3 regions of the Mycobacterium sp. NGS16 genome follow, and region 3 is predicted to be linked to each of the others. Evidence: riboswitches for the same ligand, from Rfam matches in the RefSeq annotation. Region 3 holds a riboswitch; each other region holds the start of a gene.
The links. A riboswitch is a leader RNA that binds a small molecule or an ion and turns the genes downstream of it on or off. The one in region 3 is predicted to bind magnesium.
Positions count from the first base shown of each region.

Region 1: it holds a riboswitch for magnesium, as region 3 does, so the genes downstream of both, AC5Y4Q_RS21370 (Rv1535 family protein) here and AC5Y4Q_RS20100 (PPE family protein) in region 3, are expected to answer to the same signal.
Region 2: it holds a riboswitch for magnesium, as region 3 does, so the genes downstream of both, AC5Y4Q_RS07335 (PE family protein) here and AC5Y4Q_RS20100 (PPE family protein) in region 3, are expected to answer to the same signal.

Region 1 covers NZ_JCALEE010000015.1:15,635-20,777, forward strand. The annotation lists gene AC5Y4Q_RS21365 (MFS transporter) at 1-1,266, shown strand, start outside; M-box (ykoK) riboswitch at 1,300-1,468, shown strand; gene AC5Y4Q_RS21370 (Rv1535 family protein) at 1,698-1,901, shown strand; gene AC5Y4Q_RS21375 (hypothetical protein) at 1,905-2,180, opposite strand; gene AC5Y4Q_RS21380 (HAD-IC family P-type ATPase) at 2,177-5,143, opposite strand, start outside.
Region 2 covers NZ_JCALEE010000002.1:363,320-368,462, forward strand. The annotation lists gene AC5Y4Q_RS07325 (SDR family NAD(P)-dependent oxidoreductase) at 1-293, shown strand, start outside; gene AC5Y4Q_RS07330 (TetR/AcrR family transcriptional regulator) at 274-888, shown strand; M-box (ykoK) riboswitch at 1,167-1,339, shown strand; gene AC5Y4Q_RS07335 (PE family protein) at 1,622-1,921, shown strand; gene AC5Y4Q_RS07340 (PPE family protein) at 1,936-3,147, shown strand; gene AC5Y4Q_RS07345 (DUF1906 domain-containing protein) at 3,179-3,874, opposite strand; gene AC5Y4Q_RS07350 (HD domain-containing protein) at 3,982-4,572, opposite strand; gene AC5Y4Q_RS07355 (LLM class F420-dependent oxidoreductase) at 4,603-5,143, opposite strand, start outside.
Region 3 covers NZ_JCALEE010000012.1:60,202-65,344, reverse strand. The annotation lists gene AC5Y4Q_RS20115 (PPE family protein) at 1-622, shown strand, start outside; gene AC5Y4Q_RS20110 (PPE family protein) at 626-2,014, shown strand; gene AC5Y4Q_RS20105 (PPE family protein) at 2,020-3,339, shown strand; M-box (ykoK) riboswitch at 3,466-3,652, shown strand; gene AC5Y4Q_RS20100 (PPE family protein) at 4,086-5,143, shown strand, end outside.

The DNA.
Region 1 (5,143 bases), on a different contig from region 3:
CTGCTCTCGGAATGGGACTGGCGGGCGGTGTTCTGGGCGGGGGTGCCGATCGGCGTGCTGGGCACCATCTGGTCGGTGCGCTCACTGCACGAACTCGGTGAACGGGCACCGGCCAAGTTGGACTGGGCAGGCACCGTGACGCTGGGACTCGGCCTGACCGTGCTGCTGACCGCGATCACCTACAGCATTCAGCCGCACGGGAATTCGCCGACCAGCTGGACCAGCCCTGCCGTTCTAGGCGCGTTGGGCCTCGGGGTAGCGCTGCTGGTGCTGTTCTGCGTCATCGAACTGCGAGTGGCCGCCCCACTGCTCGATGTGCGGTTGTTCCTGATCCCGGCATTCGGCATGGCCAACGTGGCGGGGCTGATGTCGGCGATCGGGCGCGGCGGGCTGCAGTTCATGCTGATCATCTGGTTGCAGGGCATCTGGTTGCCGTTGCACGGGTACAGCTTCGAATCCACCCCGCTGTGGTCGGGGATCTATCTGCTGCCGATGACGGCCGGGTTCCTGCTGGCCGGACCGGTGGCCGGGTCGCTGTCGGACCGCCATGGCGCCCGGCCGTTCGCCGTGGGCGGCATGGTGCTGATGGCGGCGACATTCGTGGCGTTGATGCTGCTCCCGGTGGACTTCGACTACCGGGTGTTCGCGGCGCTGGTGTTCCTCAACGGGCTCGGCGGCGGCATCTTCACCGCCCCCAATAGCGCCGTGGTCATGTCGAGCGTGCCGGCCGATCAGCGCGGAGCCGCGTCGGGCGTGCGGGCCACGTTCTTCAACGCCGGCACCTCGCTGTCGATCGGGGTCTTCTTCTCCCTGATGGTGATCGGCCTGGCCAACACGCTGCCCGCGGCGATGGGCGCCGGGCTGCAACAGCAGGGCGTGTCGGCCGCGGTGGCCGATGAGGTGGCCGGGACGCCGCCGGTGGGCAGCCTGTTCGCGGCATTTCTGGGCTACAACCCGATCGCCGAGCTGCTGGGGCCCTCCGGAGCGCTGGATCAGCCCGGCGTCAATGCCCAGGCGCTGACCGGGCACACCTTCTTCCCGCAGCTGATCTCCGGGCCGTTCCACACCGGGCTGGCGGTGGTGTTCGCCGCCGCGGCGGTGATGATGGTGCTCGGTGCGCTGAGCTCCTGGGTGGCTCCGGGGCGCTACGCGGCCGAGCCGGTGAACCTGTCCGACACCAGCCTGGGCAGCAACGTCGCGGAGCCCGATTCGGGCGCATCCGCGCACGTCAAGCCGGTCCGACACGCCCGGGAATCACAGAGTTGACCGCGGCTTGACCGTCATGCACTATGGAGCACGCAAGCACCTCGTTAGGTGAGGCGTCTGCACGGACACAGGCCACTGACCCCGAACGTCGAAAGACGCCCCGGGTCAGGACAGCTCCTCCCGGCTTAAGGGTTGAGCCCAAGTGGCTTCCGAAATATGGACACGCCGTGTAGTGCCGAAGCTCTGACGAGAGGGGTGCGGTCTCCCGACAGTCGTCGGAGCTGCCTCCCGAGCATGCGGTGGAACCGGTACGCCCAAGCGTGCCCGCGACCGAGAGGAGGTGAGGGACGAATGAGTTCCGGTGATAGTCCGAGCCGATATCTGACGTCTGTTCCGTCCCCATCCGAACGGTCGCATACCGCCTCCAGCTGAGCCCCAACCCCGGACTCCTCGCTGGGCGCGTAGCGCCGTTACGCGACTAGGAGGCCATCATGGTTGCAATCGCTTACAACGACATCCCGGCGCCGGCCCCGCGTGCCGCGAGCACGGCGAAGAAGCTGGACCCCCGACGGGCTGCGCCCGCCGCGCCTGCCTCGGACCCGGTCGTCGACATGACCACCCGGCTGCTCAGCGGCCCCCTGCACCAGATGTATGCCCTCCTGTGGCGGGTCGGGGTGCTCAGCGTCGACCACTGAGGTCTAGACGTCTTCGAGGGCCTCGCCGAGTTGCTCGAGTACCTCGCTGCGGTGGTTGTTGGCCAGAATGTGGCCGGCAGCCACCGCAACGGCAACCGGCCAGTCGATGATCTCGAAGGCCGCCAGCAGCGCCAGCCCCCCGTAGTAGGCCAGCTGGTCGGGACGGGGCACCGTCACCTTGCCGACCAGCGGCAACTCGACCGCGAAGGTCTCCGCTTCGCGGATATGGGCCACCGCTTCCCGTTGCGACGCGCCACGCCGCGGCTTGTCCGCCATCATGAGCCTCCTGGTGGCGACGGGTCGCCGGATGATCGGGTCGCGGCCGTTCCGCGACGAGAGCCGGTGTCCCCATTGTGCACAAGCCGCAGTCGCGGCGCGGGGTGGCCGTTGGACCTTGGGGTGCCGTCCGGCTGGCGCGGCCCCGGCACCATGAACTCGGTGGGCTTGTCCGCGATGTCCTGCCAACTGGACAGCAGCCGGGGCACCACCGCCGCACCGACGGTGGCCACCGTCGCCGTACCCAGCGCCTGGGCCCAGCCCACCGGGCCCAACGGGGTGCAGCCCAACAGCTGACTGACACCGGGAATGGAGATCAACGTCCCCATCACGCCGAGCGAGCCGACCGCGGTCAGCACCACCAGCGCGTCGTGGGAGTCCAGCAGTGTCTGGCCCAGCTGGGCGGCCACCAAGGACACCAGGGCGACGGTCGACGCCCGCTGCTGGCGGCCGGTGAACGACGCCAACGCCCATGCGCCGACCGCCGACGACGCGGTGGTCACCCCGCGCACCGCGACCGCGCGCCACAGCGCGTCCGGGTCCGGCCCGCGAGCGGCCGACGCTGCGGACTCGCTCAGCTCGCTGACCGCCAGCGCAGTGGCCGGCAGCGCATCGGTGAGCATGTTCACCAGCAGCAGCTGGCGGGCGTTCAACGGTGAGCGGCCGGTGATCGCACTGCCGATGATCGCGAACGCCACCTCACCGGCGTTGCCGCCCAACAGCACCGCCACCGCGGCCTGCACCCGCTGCCACAGTTCGCGGCCCTCGTCGAGTGCGTCCAGCAGCGCATGCACCCGACCGCCGACCAGCACCACATCCGCAGCGGTGCTTGCCGATTCGCTGCCGTGCGCCACGACGGCGAGGCCCACGGTGGCCGCCCGGATCGCGGCCGCGTCGTTGGCGCCGTCGCCGACCATCGCCGACACCTTGCCGGTGCGCTCCAGGGTCTGGACGACCTGAACCTTGTTCTCCGGCGACATCCGGGCGAATACCACCTTCTCGTTCACCGCTTGCTCTTGGCCCTTGCGGGACAACGCATCCCAGTCCGTGCCGCTGATCACCTGATCGGCGCTGACGGCCAGTCCCATCTCCCGGGCGATCGCGGTAGCGGTGACCGGGTGGTCACCGGTGATCAGCCGCACCGGGATCTTGCGGCGGTCCAGTTCGGCCAACAGATCGGCGGCTTCCGGGCGCGGTGTGTCGGCGATCCCCAGCAGGCCGACGAAAGTCAGTCCGGCACCGCAGAATTCGGCGATGTCCTCCGGATCCGGATCATCGCCGAGGACGGCGACCTGTTCGGGGGACAGCTCGCGCCGGGCGACGGCGATCACCCGCAGGCCCTGGCCGGCCATGTCGAGCACCGTTCGGCGGATCGCCGGGTCACCGCCGCAGGCGGGCACTACCACCTCCGGGGCACCCTTGACGCACAGCTCGGCGCCGTCGACCGACGCCGAATAACTGCGGCCAGAGCGGAATGGCAGGTGGGCGACCTCGCCGCGATCAGGGTCCACCACTTCGGCGGCCACCGCGGCCTCGACGATCGCGGCATCGGTGGCGTGCACCTGCCGCCCGTTGGTCGCCGGCGCGGCGTGCGCTGCGGACGTCAAAACCTGGTCGGCCGAGTAACCCGGTGCGGGTTTGACCTGGGTCACCCGCAGCCGGTTCTGGCTCAGCGTCCCGGTCTTGTCGAAGCACACCACGTCGACGCGACCGAGCGCCTCCACCGAACGGGGAACACGTACCAGCACACCGGATTTGGTCAATCGGCGAGCGGATGCCTGCTGGGCGAGCGTCGCCACCAGCGGCAGCCCCTCCGGGATCGCCGCGACGGCGATCGCGATGCCGGACGCCACCGACTGGCGCAGCCCGATCCGCCGGAGCATGCCCAGCCCGGTCACCAGCGTCCCGCCGGCCAGGCTGATCCGCCACGCCTTGCTGGTCAGCAGGCTCAACTGGTGTTGCAGGCCGACCGCGGACTGCTCACCGGCGACCAGGTCGGCGGCCCGGCGACTGTAGGTGTCGCCCCCGGCGGCGGTCACCAGCGCCAACGCCGTTCCGGTGATGACCGTGGTGCCGGCGTAGACCATGCACTCGCGTTCCGGCAGTTCCGCCCCCGGGGTGGCCTCGACCTGCTTGACCACAGACAGGGATTCGCCGGTCAGTGAGGACTCGTCGACCTCGAGGTCGTCGGCGTCGATCAGTCGCCCGTCGGCGGGCACCACCTCATGCGAGCGGACCTCGATCAGTTCACCGGGCCGCAGATCTTCGGCGTTCACGTCGCAGTAGGTGCGGTCGTCGGTTGTGGCGCCCAGGATCACCTTGCGGGCGGGTGCCACCTGCTCGTTGAGCAGGACATTGAGCCGTCGCTCGGCCACCAGTCGCTGGGCGGCCGCCAGGACGGCGTTGCCGCCGAGCACCGAACCCACCAGGACGGCGTCGACCGGCGAGCCCAGCACCGCGCTGGCCGCTGCCCCCAACGCCAGCACCGGCGTGATCGGGTCGGATAGTTCACTGCGCACGGCCTGGGCGAACTGCCACAACAGCCGGGGCGGTGCGGTGCGCTGCGCGCCGCGGCGGGCCAGATCGACGGCGGCCAGCGCGGCCGCCGCCGCCGGAGCGCGGCGGGTCTCGGCCGGGACCTCCAGGTCCGGCGGCGGAAGTACCGCCTGTACCTGCTCGACCGACATCGCGTGCCATTCGTGCACCGCCGCCGGCCGCGGCGTCGCGGCATCCACCGCACGCCGGGCCAGCCAGTAGCCGGACAGCGCGCCGGCCGCCGCGCCGGTGGTCACCGGGCCGGGCCCGCGACCGCGCACCCCGGGCAGCATCAGCAGCGCACCCAACGTCGAAGCGCCGGTGGCGATCTCGACACCGCGGCGGGCGGCGGAGCGAGCCGCCGGCAGCGCGTGCAGCACTCGCCACGCGGCAGCCAGGTCGGTCAGCAACACGTCGGCACACCACGGCGG
Region 2 (5,143 bases), on a different contig from region 3:
ACGTGCACGTTCTCGAACTCGTGCTCGGCGTCACCAAGACACCGGCCATGCAACGGGTCGGGCTCAATTTCGACGTGCCGGGACTGCGCGTGTCCGATCCGGCCGATGTGGCTCGCGAAGGCCTCACCCAGCTGGCCCGTGGGCCGGTGCACGTCGTCTCCGACCACGCCGACAACCCGGCACTGCACGCCGGCCCGGATCGGGCCGAAGCCGTGCTGGGCTCCCACCGGTGGATGCAGAAACTGCTGCAGCGCAAGCCTGGCCAGACCTCCGATGCCCCGCCCCCCGAGTGATCGCGAGCCCGCGACCCCCAGGACGCCCGCGCAACGCCAACGCTGCGACCGGATCCTGGCCACCGCGGCCCGACTCGGCGCCCGCGATGGGCTGGAAGCCGTCCGGATGCAGGACGTCGCGGATCAATCCGCGGTCTCGATCACCACCGTCTACCGCTACTACCCGACCAAACACCATCTGTTCGCCGCACTGCTGGAGCACTACACCCGAGCGGTGCGGGCCCCACATGCGGTCACCGGACGTGCCGCAGCCGATGTCGCCGAACTCATGGTCGGGATCTGCCGCAGCATGCTGGCCCGGCCCCTGCTGGCACGAGCGATGATCGCCTCGGTCAACGCCCGGCGGGCTGAATCCAGCACGACCGGCGACTTCAACCTGCGGGAGAACATTTTGTCGGTCGCTGCGATCACTGAGCCGTCGCCGCAGGACGCGCAGATCGCTCTGCTGGTCGAACAATGTGCCTACGGCATCCTGTCGTGGGCCGTGATGGGCGCGACCACGCCCGCCCAGGCCGAGTGCGACATGCGCCGCGCGTGTGAGCTGCTGTTGGCGCCCTGGGGTGAGAGGCCCGAAGGCGGCGTTAGGAGCGCATAGCGTGTTGGCACAGTGCGCACAGCAAGTTCTACGCACTTTCCACGACGCCGCAGCTCGGCGGGCCTCGCTCTCCGGCGAACCGGGCTGATGCGCAGCATATTTCGGCAGCCATTGCACAGTTCTGGGTTTTGCATCGGTCGTTTCATGCCGGGTCGCTACGAAAGCTGTAGCGCGCCAGTGCCTCTCGGCCTGCTATCGGTCTCGGGCGAGACGAACGACACGCCTGAGGCGTGCCGCTCGAGTTGACTCTGTGCACCGTTGCTGCCACCATGGCCGCGAACGCACCTCGCTAGGTGAGGCGTCTGTGCGGATACAGGCCACTGACCTCCAACGTCGAGAGACGCCCAGGGTCAGGACAGCTCTTCCCGGCTTAAGGGTTGAGCCCAAGTGGCTTCCGGCTTCTGACCGGATACGCCGTGCAGTGCCGAAGCTCTGACGAGAGGGGTGCCGGCCGGCTCTTCTGCCGGCACGACTCGCCCCGCTGTGCACGCCGCAACGGCATCCCCGTGTGCCCTGGCCGTGAGGAGGTGAGAGCGACATTGAGTCCGAGCGATAGTCCTTATCCGAGTTCGACGACCACTTCGTTCGAATCCGTTCCCGGCGCCGCCTTCACCCTCTGAATCGGTTTACGCCGTACCGTACCCGCGCTGTCCGACCGCACCGTCCAGCGCGGTTTCAGCGCGCGAGTTTGCCTGCCGAATCGGCGTAATTCGCCATGTCCAAAGGAGTTTCGATGTCTTTTGTATCCGCCCTGCCCGAAGAACTGACCGCGACAGCGGCGGATCTGCGTGGCATCGGCGCCGCTGTGGCCGCACAGAGCGCCGCAGTCGCGGCGCCGACTACCGGTCTGGTTCCAGCGGCAGCAGATGAAGTCTCGGCGCTGACCGCCGCTCAATTCGCCATCCACGCGCAGATGTATCAAGCGATCAGCAAGCGTGCCGCGGAGGTGTACGAGAGGTTCGTGGACACGCTGCAGATGAGCGCGCACTCGTATGCGGCGACTGACGCCGCCAACGTCATTTCGGTCTACTGAAAGGTTGTTTAGCGATGGATTACGGATCGTTTCCACCGGAGATCAATTCGGCGCGGATGTACGCCGGGCCGGGAGCCGGGCCGATGCTGACCGCAGCGGCAGCCTGGAACCAGCTTGCCGCTGAACTTCGGTCGGCGGCAATATCTTTCGAGTGGTCGGTGGCAAGTCTGGTGAGCCAGGGGTGGTGGGGTCCGTCTGCGTCGGCGATGCTGGCGGCAGCCGAGCCTTACATGACGTGGATGAGTCTCACTGCCGAACAGGCTGAGCAAACCGCGGCACAGGCGAATTCAGCGGCCGACGCCTATTTGTCGGCCTACGCCATGACGGTGCCACCGGCGGAAATCGCGACCAATCGAGTGATGTTGGCGGCATTGGTCAAGACCAATGCCCTCGGACAGAACACGCCTGCTATTGCAGCGACCGAAGCGCGCTACGGCCAGATGTGGGCCCAGGACGCCGTTGCGATGTACGGCTATGCCGCCGCTTCCGCGGCCGCCGCGAAACTGGTCCCGTTCACTGTCGCACCGGAGACCACCAGGCCGGAAGAGCAGGGCAGTTCCGGCGGCGTCCCTGCCGACGCCGCCAATGCGCACTCCCACGTGCCGAGCGCATTGCGGAGCATGGCGTCGCCGGCAGAGGGCACGTCGCCCTCGTCACCCGATTGGGACTGGACGAAGTTTTTCGATGGCCTGTTCGGAGATACCTGGGGCAGCGACGACGGATCCGGGCTGAATATCAATGCTCAGCTGTGGAACACGATCGCCGCGACCGGGATCTTCGACCCCGGTGGCAACATCGAAGGGTTTTCCGGTTTGGCGACACTCGGTTTTCTCGCCCGAGGTATGGACGGCGGCACGGCCGCCCTGTCCCGCGGCGGCCTCGGCGCCGCGCCAGCCATGTCGCTCGCGTCGTCAGCCACCAGCGGCCTCGACGTCGCCGGGCGTGCTGCCGGCGGCGCAAGCGCAAATGTGTCGGCCGGAGTGGGCCGTGCCACCCTGGTCGGATCGCTGTCCACGCCCCCGAGCTGGGCAACGGCGGTCCCGGCGGCGGCTGCCAGCACCGGATCGGCCAGCGGCTGGAGCGTCGCCCCGGAGAGCAGGTCCATGACCGCCATGCCTCCGCCGATACCGCCGGGCGGCGGCGGGCGCAACGGCGGCTCCGGTTTCGGGCTGCCGCGCTACGGCGTCAAGCTCACCGTCATGCCGCGCCCGGTCGTGGTGGGCTAGGCATCTCCGTGCCCCGCCAGGGAGCCGTCCGTCACCGGGTTAGATCCCACTGCCCGAAATCGGCCGCCAAGACGTCGTCGACGTCGACGTGGATGTCGTCGATCATGAAACCCGGGTCGGTTGCGGTGACCACTTCCCGCTGGAACAGCACAGCCGCCGGTTCGCGTTCGCCGCCGGACCACGCCTTGGTCTGCCACGCCCAGCGGTAACCGGGGCTGGTCGAGTGCCCGACGACGCCGTCGGCGATCGCCCAGCCCAGCTGGCGGGCACCGCCATAGATTCCGGTGCGCTCGTCACCGAGCACCGAGTTGATGCCACGGAACCAGTGGAGCGCGAGGCCTTTCCAGGTCTTGGCGTCGATGTCTTCGTCGACGCTGAAGAAGATCGGGGCCGAGTCCGGGCCACCGGCCGCACTGTGCAGCCGCAGCGCTGTGCGGGCGTCGGCCACTCCCCCGTCGTAGCCGCGGGTGAAGTCCGACGGGGAGTTCGCCCATCCTGGCTTGCCGAACTGGTAACAGCTGACAACCTGTAAACCGGCGGCGCGCAGGCGATCTGCATAGTCACGGGTGACGGGCTTGAAATCGAATGTGGCGCCCGGCCGCAACTCCGAGACGTAGACCAGTGCCCCGGCAAAGTCCGCCGCTCTGATCTGTTCGGGCTGCACCAACCGGTCGGCGAAGTCGATGAGCTGCAGTCCGTCGGCGGCGGCCGTGGGGGCGCCGGCCATCGCCCCGAGGACACCGGGGACGGCCAGCGCCGGTACGAGCAGCGTGGCATAGCGCAGGGCTTCGCGCCGGGAGACCGATCGCGTCACAAGGGGAAGGGTAGCCGCCGTCAACGTCCGGCGTGGCCCGAGCGGATCAGGGCGTTGCCCGGGCGCAAGAACCCGGGCTGCTGGAACCGGCGGACTGCACGCACGATCCCCGATGGGATCACCCGGGTGAAGAAGACGCTGGCGTCGAAGGCGCCGCGCACCTCGGTGACGTAAGACCGCGGAAGGCCGAATCTGATGAGGCCCTGGCTCACGTCGACGAGGTCGGCGCGGCGCACCGCCTCGACCAGCGGTGCGTACGGACGGGATGGACCGTAACCGGCGAGCCGGTGATGCTGGGCGACGATGAGCGCCAATTCGTCCGACCACACCTCGCGGCCGGTCTGCTGCAGCCACGCGTCCTGCGCCTCGATCGACGGCACCAGATAGTCGATCGTGTCGAACGCGGCCAGATCGTGAAATGCTGCGGCGATTGCCAGCTTGTCGTCCCGGTCGGGGTGCTCCGGCGCCAGCGCGCGGGCGAAATTGAAGATCCGGTACACGTGCGCTTTGTATGCGTCCCAGCCGATGTCGTCGCGGCCGGCGCGGTGGCGGTGCGACTCGAGGATCTCCTCGGCCAGCGGCACACTGCGGACGATCTCCGGCACGGTCACCCCGTCACATTAGCGCCGCCAGGGCGCCCCTTACGGGGCCTTCGTGATCACCGCGTCACCGAAGTGCTCTATCGCCTCGATCGCGTGCGTGAAGCTGTCGCCGGGGACGGCGACCTGTACCCAGGTGACGCCCACCTCAGCGAGATGACCCAGACCGTCCAGGTAGGCGCTCGCGTCGAAGTCGTGGTAGCCGAGGCGGCCGCCGGCCAGGTTGGAGAAGCAGATGTCGATGGCCGACCAGTCCCGGCCCGCCTCATCACAGCGCCGCCGCAAATCCTCGATACCTGCGGTCAATGCGTCGAGGGAATCCATGGCGGCGGTGCGGGCCGTGCTGGCCAGGCCCGGCGGCGCGGCGAACGGGACCCAGCCGTCCCCCCGGGTGGCGACGCGTTGCCGGGCGTTGCCGGTGTTTCCGCCGATCCAGATCGGCGGATGCGGCCTGCTGATCGGGCGCGGATGCGCGGTGATTCCCCTGGCCCGGAAGTGCCTGCCCTCGAACGACACGTCATCTCCGGTCCAGATGGCTCGAATGACGTCCAGGCTCTCCTCGACCAGCTCGGCGCGCTCATCG
Region 3 (5,143 bases):
GACCCAGCTGATCTCGATGGTGCCGCAGACGCTGCAGAGCATGGCAGTAGCGGGGGCGGCCCAGGCCGAACCGACGTCGATCCTGGATTTCCTCGCCGGACCGCTGTCGCCGATTTCGCTGTTCGGGATCGGCGGCATCCCGTATCTGCTGGCGATCCAATGCGTGCTGCTGCCGATGAACGGGGCGAACGTGGTCTCGGCGGTCAACCGGGCGATGGGGCCCAAACCCTGGCTCGACGCGCCGAAGGCGCTTCCGGCCGGCGCGCTGGCGAGCAACCGGGTGGCCGGCGTTCCGGGGGTGTCGGCGGGGCTGGGCACCGGCGCTTCGATCGGGCGGATGTCGGTGCCGCAGGGCTGGATCGCCCAGACCCCCACCGCGAAGGCGGTCGCTGCGGTCTTCCCGGAGGCCGGACCGGGGGCTGTCGCCGCGGTTGCCGCGGAGAGCGAAAGCGGGCTGGCCGGCGAGCTGGCGCTGGGCAGCCTGGCCGGACGCGCGATGAGCGTCACCGGGGGAGCCGCCGACCGCGGGGTCGGCGGGGCCACCGGCCTGGCGGCGGCGAGCAAACCCAGCAAGCCCAGCAAGGCAACCATCATCGTGATCCCGCCGTCAGCGGAGGACTGAGCGGTGTTCGGCCTGGACTTCGCAGCACTGCCACCAGAGCTGAACTCCGCGCGCATGTACGCCGGCCCCGGCACCGGCTCCTTGCTGGCCGCGGCCAGCGCCTGGCGCGGACTGGCCGGCGAACTCAACGCGGTCGCGTCGTCCTACCAGGCGGTGATCGACGAGCTCGCCGGGCAGAGCTGGTTAGGCCCGGCGTCGCAGGCCATGGCGGCTGCAGCGACACCGTACGCGAACTGGCTCGGCGCCACCGCGGCGGCCGCGGAGCACACCGCGAGCCGAATGATGCTGGCAGTAAGCGATTTCGAGCAGGCGCTCGCCGCGACGGTGCCGCCCCCGGCGATCGCCGCCAACCGCAGCCTGTTGGCAGGGCTGGTCGCCGCCAACGTGGTGGGGCAGAACACGGCCGCGATCGCGGCGACCGAGGCCGAGTACCACCAGATGTGGTTACAGGACGCGATGGCGATGTATGGCTACGCGGCCCGCTCGGCAGCCGCGACGGCGGTGACGCCGTTCAGCGCGCCGCCCCCGGTCACCGATGGATCGGGCGGACGCGGCGCCCCGCTCGCCCAGGCCCCTGCCGGCGGCACCGGTAACCAGCTCTCGCAACTGCTGAACGCCATACCGCAGGCACTGCGCGGGCTCTCCGGCTCCGGCAGCGCGCAAGCCGCGCCGGTCGGTGCGCTGGGCTCGGCGCAGAGCACCGATCCGGTGTCTCAGGCCGCCTCCTATCTCGAGACGCTGGCCCGCACGATCCTGCCCGCCAACGACGCCAACATCTCCACGCTGTACGGCATGGGCCAGTACGCCCGCAACCTCAACACCGACCTCGACATCTCCCAGGCCACCGGCGGCCGAGCCGGGTTCGGTTCCGGCGCAACGATATCCAGTGGTTTCCCAGCGACGGCCACGGCCGCCGGCGCCCAGCCGCTGGTGGCCGCCAGCAGCGGGAACGCCGGCGCGGTCGGCAAGCTCGCGGTGCCGCCGGCCTGGGCCGAATCGGTACCCGAGACCGCGACCACCGCGACCGCGGCTCCCACCGCACCGGGCCCCGCCGCCGCGGCGGCACCCGCGGGACACGGTGCTGGAATGGCGGCAGCAGGTCTGGCCGCCGGGCGGACCGGCCGGCGGCAACGTGGCGGTCGGGCGCCGGCGCCCAGCGAGCGGATCGCCGGCCGGCTCACCGGCGCCAGCCAAGTACGGCACTGGCATGTCGAGCGCGGCGGGCTCAAGAGCCTGCTGAGTGAGGTGGCCGGGCAACCCGGTGTCCACGAGGTCTACTTCGACACCGGCGAACAGGTGCCACCGGGTTCATCCGGCGGTCCCGGCTGCGCCTCTCCTCCGTCGGGTCTGGCTGAACCGCCGGGCACCGGACCGCGGCCGGACGGGAGGTGATCGCCATGGATTTCGCTGCGCTGCCGCCGGAGGTCAATTCCGGGCGTCTGTATGCCGGCCCGGGGTCCGGGCCGCTGCTGGCCGCTGCGACGGCCTGGGCGCGGCTGGCCGCCGAAACCGGTTCGGCCGCCAGGGCGTACCAGTCGGTGCTGACGGGCCTGACCGACGAGGGGTGGCTGGGACCGGCCTCGGAGTCGATGGCTGCCGCCGTGACACCGTACGTCGCGTGGCTCCACGCCACCGCGGCACTGGCCGAGCAGACCGCCGCCCGAGCCATCGCGGCGGCCAGCGCCTTCGATCAGGCCCACGCGGCCGTTGCACCGCCACCGGTGATCGCCGCGAACCGTAGCGCGCAGGCGACGCTCGTCGCGACGAACATACTCGGGCAGAACAGCGCCGCGATCGCCGCACTCGACGCCGAGTACGCCCAGCTGTGGGTGCAAGACGCGGTCGCGATGTACGGCTACGCGGCCCAGTCGGCGGCCGCGACCGCACTGGCCCCGTTCACCGAACCGCCGGCCACCACCGACCCCTCGGGGCTGGGCGGGCAGGCGGCGGCCGTCGCCGCGGCCGGCAGCGGGCCCGCCCAGCTGTCGCCGTTGATCTCCGCCATACCGCAGGCACTGAATGGGCTTGCTCCGGCAGCGGTGACGGCATCGGCGCAAGCGACCCCACCGACCCTGTCGCAGCTGGTTTCCTACCTGCTGATCCTGCCGAAGAGCATTGTGCCGTTCAACGACGCGATCAAGACCGTCCTGTACGGCATGATCCAGTACTCCCGCAATCTCAACATCGACCTCGACATCGCCGCGGCCACCGGTGGTGAGGCCGGATTCGGTTCCGGCGCAACAGCGCTGGCCGCTGAAGCGTCCCTACCGGCCGCCGCCGCGCCAATCTCGGCCGGTGTGGGCAACGCGGGCACGATCGGCAGGCTCAGCGTTCCGCCGAACTGGGTGGCGGCTGCGCCGGTGGCCAAGATGGCTGCCGCTGCGCTGCCGGGTGCCGGGCTGGCGGCGGCGCCGGCCGCCGCGCAGATCCCCACCGGGGTGTTCGGCGACTTGGCCATGGCGAGCCTGGCGGGCCGGGCGCTGACCGGCGCCGCGCCCCGGAGTCGACCCGCCGCGGCGATGAACGGCCATGCGCAGACCCGGCTGGAGCGCCTGGTCACCGAGCTGGCCGGCACCACCGACGTGCAGCACTGGCACGTCGATCCCAGCCGGCTGGACAGTCTGCTGGAGGAACTCGCCGAGCAGCCCGGTGTGCACGCCGTACACGTCAACCGCGACGGGCAGAACACCGCCGGGCCCGATCGGCAGCCGGGCTGACGTCGGCGTCAATTCTGCTTCGCCGCCAAGGTCTTTCGCGGCCGGCGTGCACCGGTGACCGAGAAGTGGGCGGCGACGCGCCGCGCCCGATTGACCCTGCCAGCCACCTGGTGCACTATGGTGTGGCAAGCACCTCGTTAGGTGAGGCGTCTGCACGGATACAGGCCACTGACCCCGAACGTCGAAAGACGCCCCGGGTCAGGACAGCTCCTCCCGGATTAAGGGTTGAGCCCAAGTGGCTTCCGGACCTGCATTGTTTGCGCAGGTCAGGACACGCCGTGCAGTGCCGAAGCTCTGACGAGAGGGGTGCGGAGTCCGGCTGTGCCGCCGGGCGGATTCACCTCTTTGTGCAGACGTGCAGGCACCCGCGCGTGCCCCGGCCGAGAGGAGGTGAGAGCGACATTGAGTCCGAGTGATAGTTCCTATCCGAGATCGATGGTCGTCTCCTTCAATCTCGGTACCGCTTTCACCAACTGATTCTCACCGGCGCTGAACTCGTCGACTGGCGTGCCTTCCGCTCGCGGAATGCGCCAGATTCGGCATGTCTTGAATTCGCTTGCCAGCTTTGACTTTTCGCCGCGCAGCGATTCTCCGACATGCCCAGCTCCGGCATGTCGCCATGACCGGCCGCCCGACCCTTCTTGCCGTCTGAAACACGGCCGCACACGCATCGGGACATCGACCGTGCCTGCACACCGCCAAGACCGCCCAGCGATCAAAACCACCGAACAAAAAGGAGCAATGCCATGGACTTCGGAGCATTCCCGCCGGAGATCAACTCCGCTCGTATCTACACCGGACCCGGCTCGGGACCAATGATGGCCGCCGCCGGGGCCTGGGACAAGATGGCCGCCGAGCTCGCCGCCGCCGAGGCCGCCTACCAGTCGGTCATCAACGGACTCGTCAGCGAAGGCTGGATGGGACCGGCGTCCAACGCGATGGCCGCCGCGGCGGCGCCCTACGTCGCGTGGATGGGCACCACCGCCGCTCAGGTGGAGCAGGCTGCGGCACAGGCGAAGGCGGCCGCCGCGGCGTTTGACGCGGCGTACGCGATGACGGTGCCGCCGCCACTGATCGTGGCCAACCGCACTCAGCTCGCGATGTTGGTGGCCACCAACATTCTGGGCCAGAACGCCGCGGCGATTGCGGCCACCGAGGCGCACTACGGCCAGATGTGGGCTCAGGACGCCGCCGCGATGTACGGCTACGCGGCCGCTTCGGCAGCGGCCACCAAGGTGACGCCGTTCACCCCACCGCGCGAGGTCGCCGACCCGTCGGCGCAGGGCGCCCAGCAGGCCGCAGTCGCCCAGGCTGCCGGCAACGCGGCCTCGTCGAACGCGCAATCCACGCTGTCCCAAGCGCTTACCAACACCCCGCAGACGCTGCAGAGCCTGTCGTCGCCGGTGCAGCCGCCGACGCCGCCGGTCACCGGAGGCGATGGGATCAGTACCGGTGATCTGACCAACGCCATGACCAACCTGATGAGCAGCTCGTTCTCCCCGATGGGAGCGGCCGGGATCTCCAATTTCGCCGCCGACATGGCGGTGGTGCGTGGTGCGGCCATCGCCGCGGGTGACCCCCTGGGCCTGGGCGCCATCGACCCGTTCACGCCGATGCTCGGCGGACTCGGCGGGCTCGGCCACGGGATGCACGGCCTGGGCAGCGGGCTGGGCGGCCTCGGCACGGCGTCTGCGGCCATGGGTCAAGCCTCCACGGTCGGTGCGCTGTCGGTGCCGCAGTCGTGGGCAGCCGCGGTTCCCGCTACCGCAGCGCCGGGCACCTCGGTCGCGGCCACCGGCTGGAC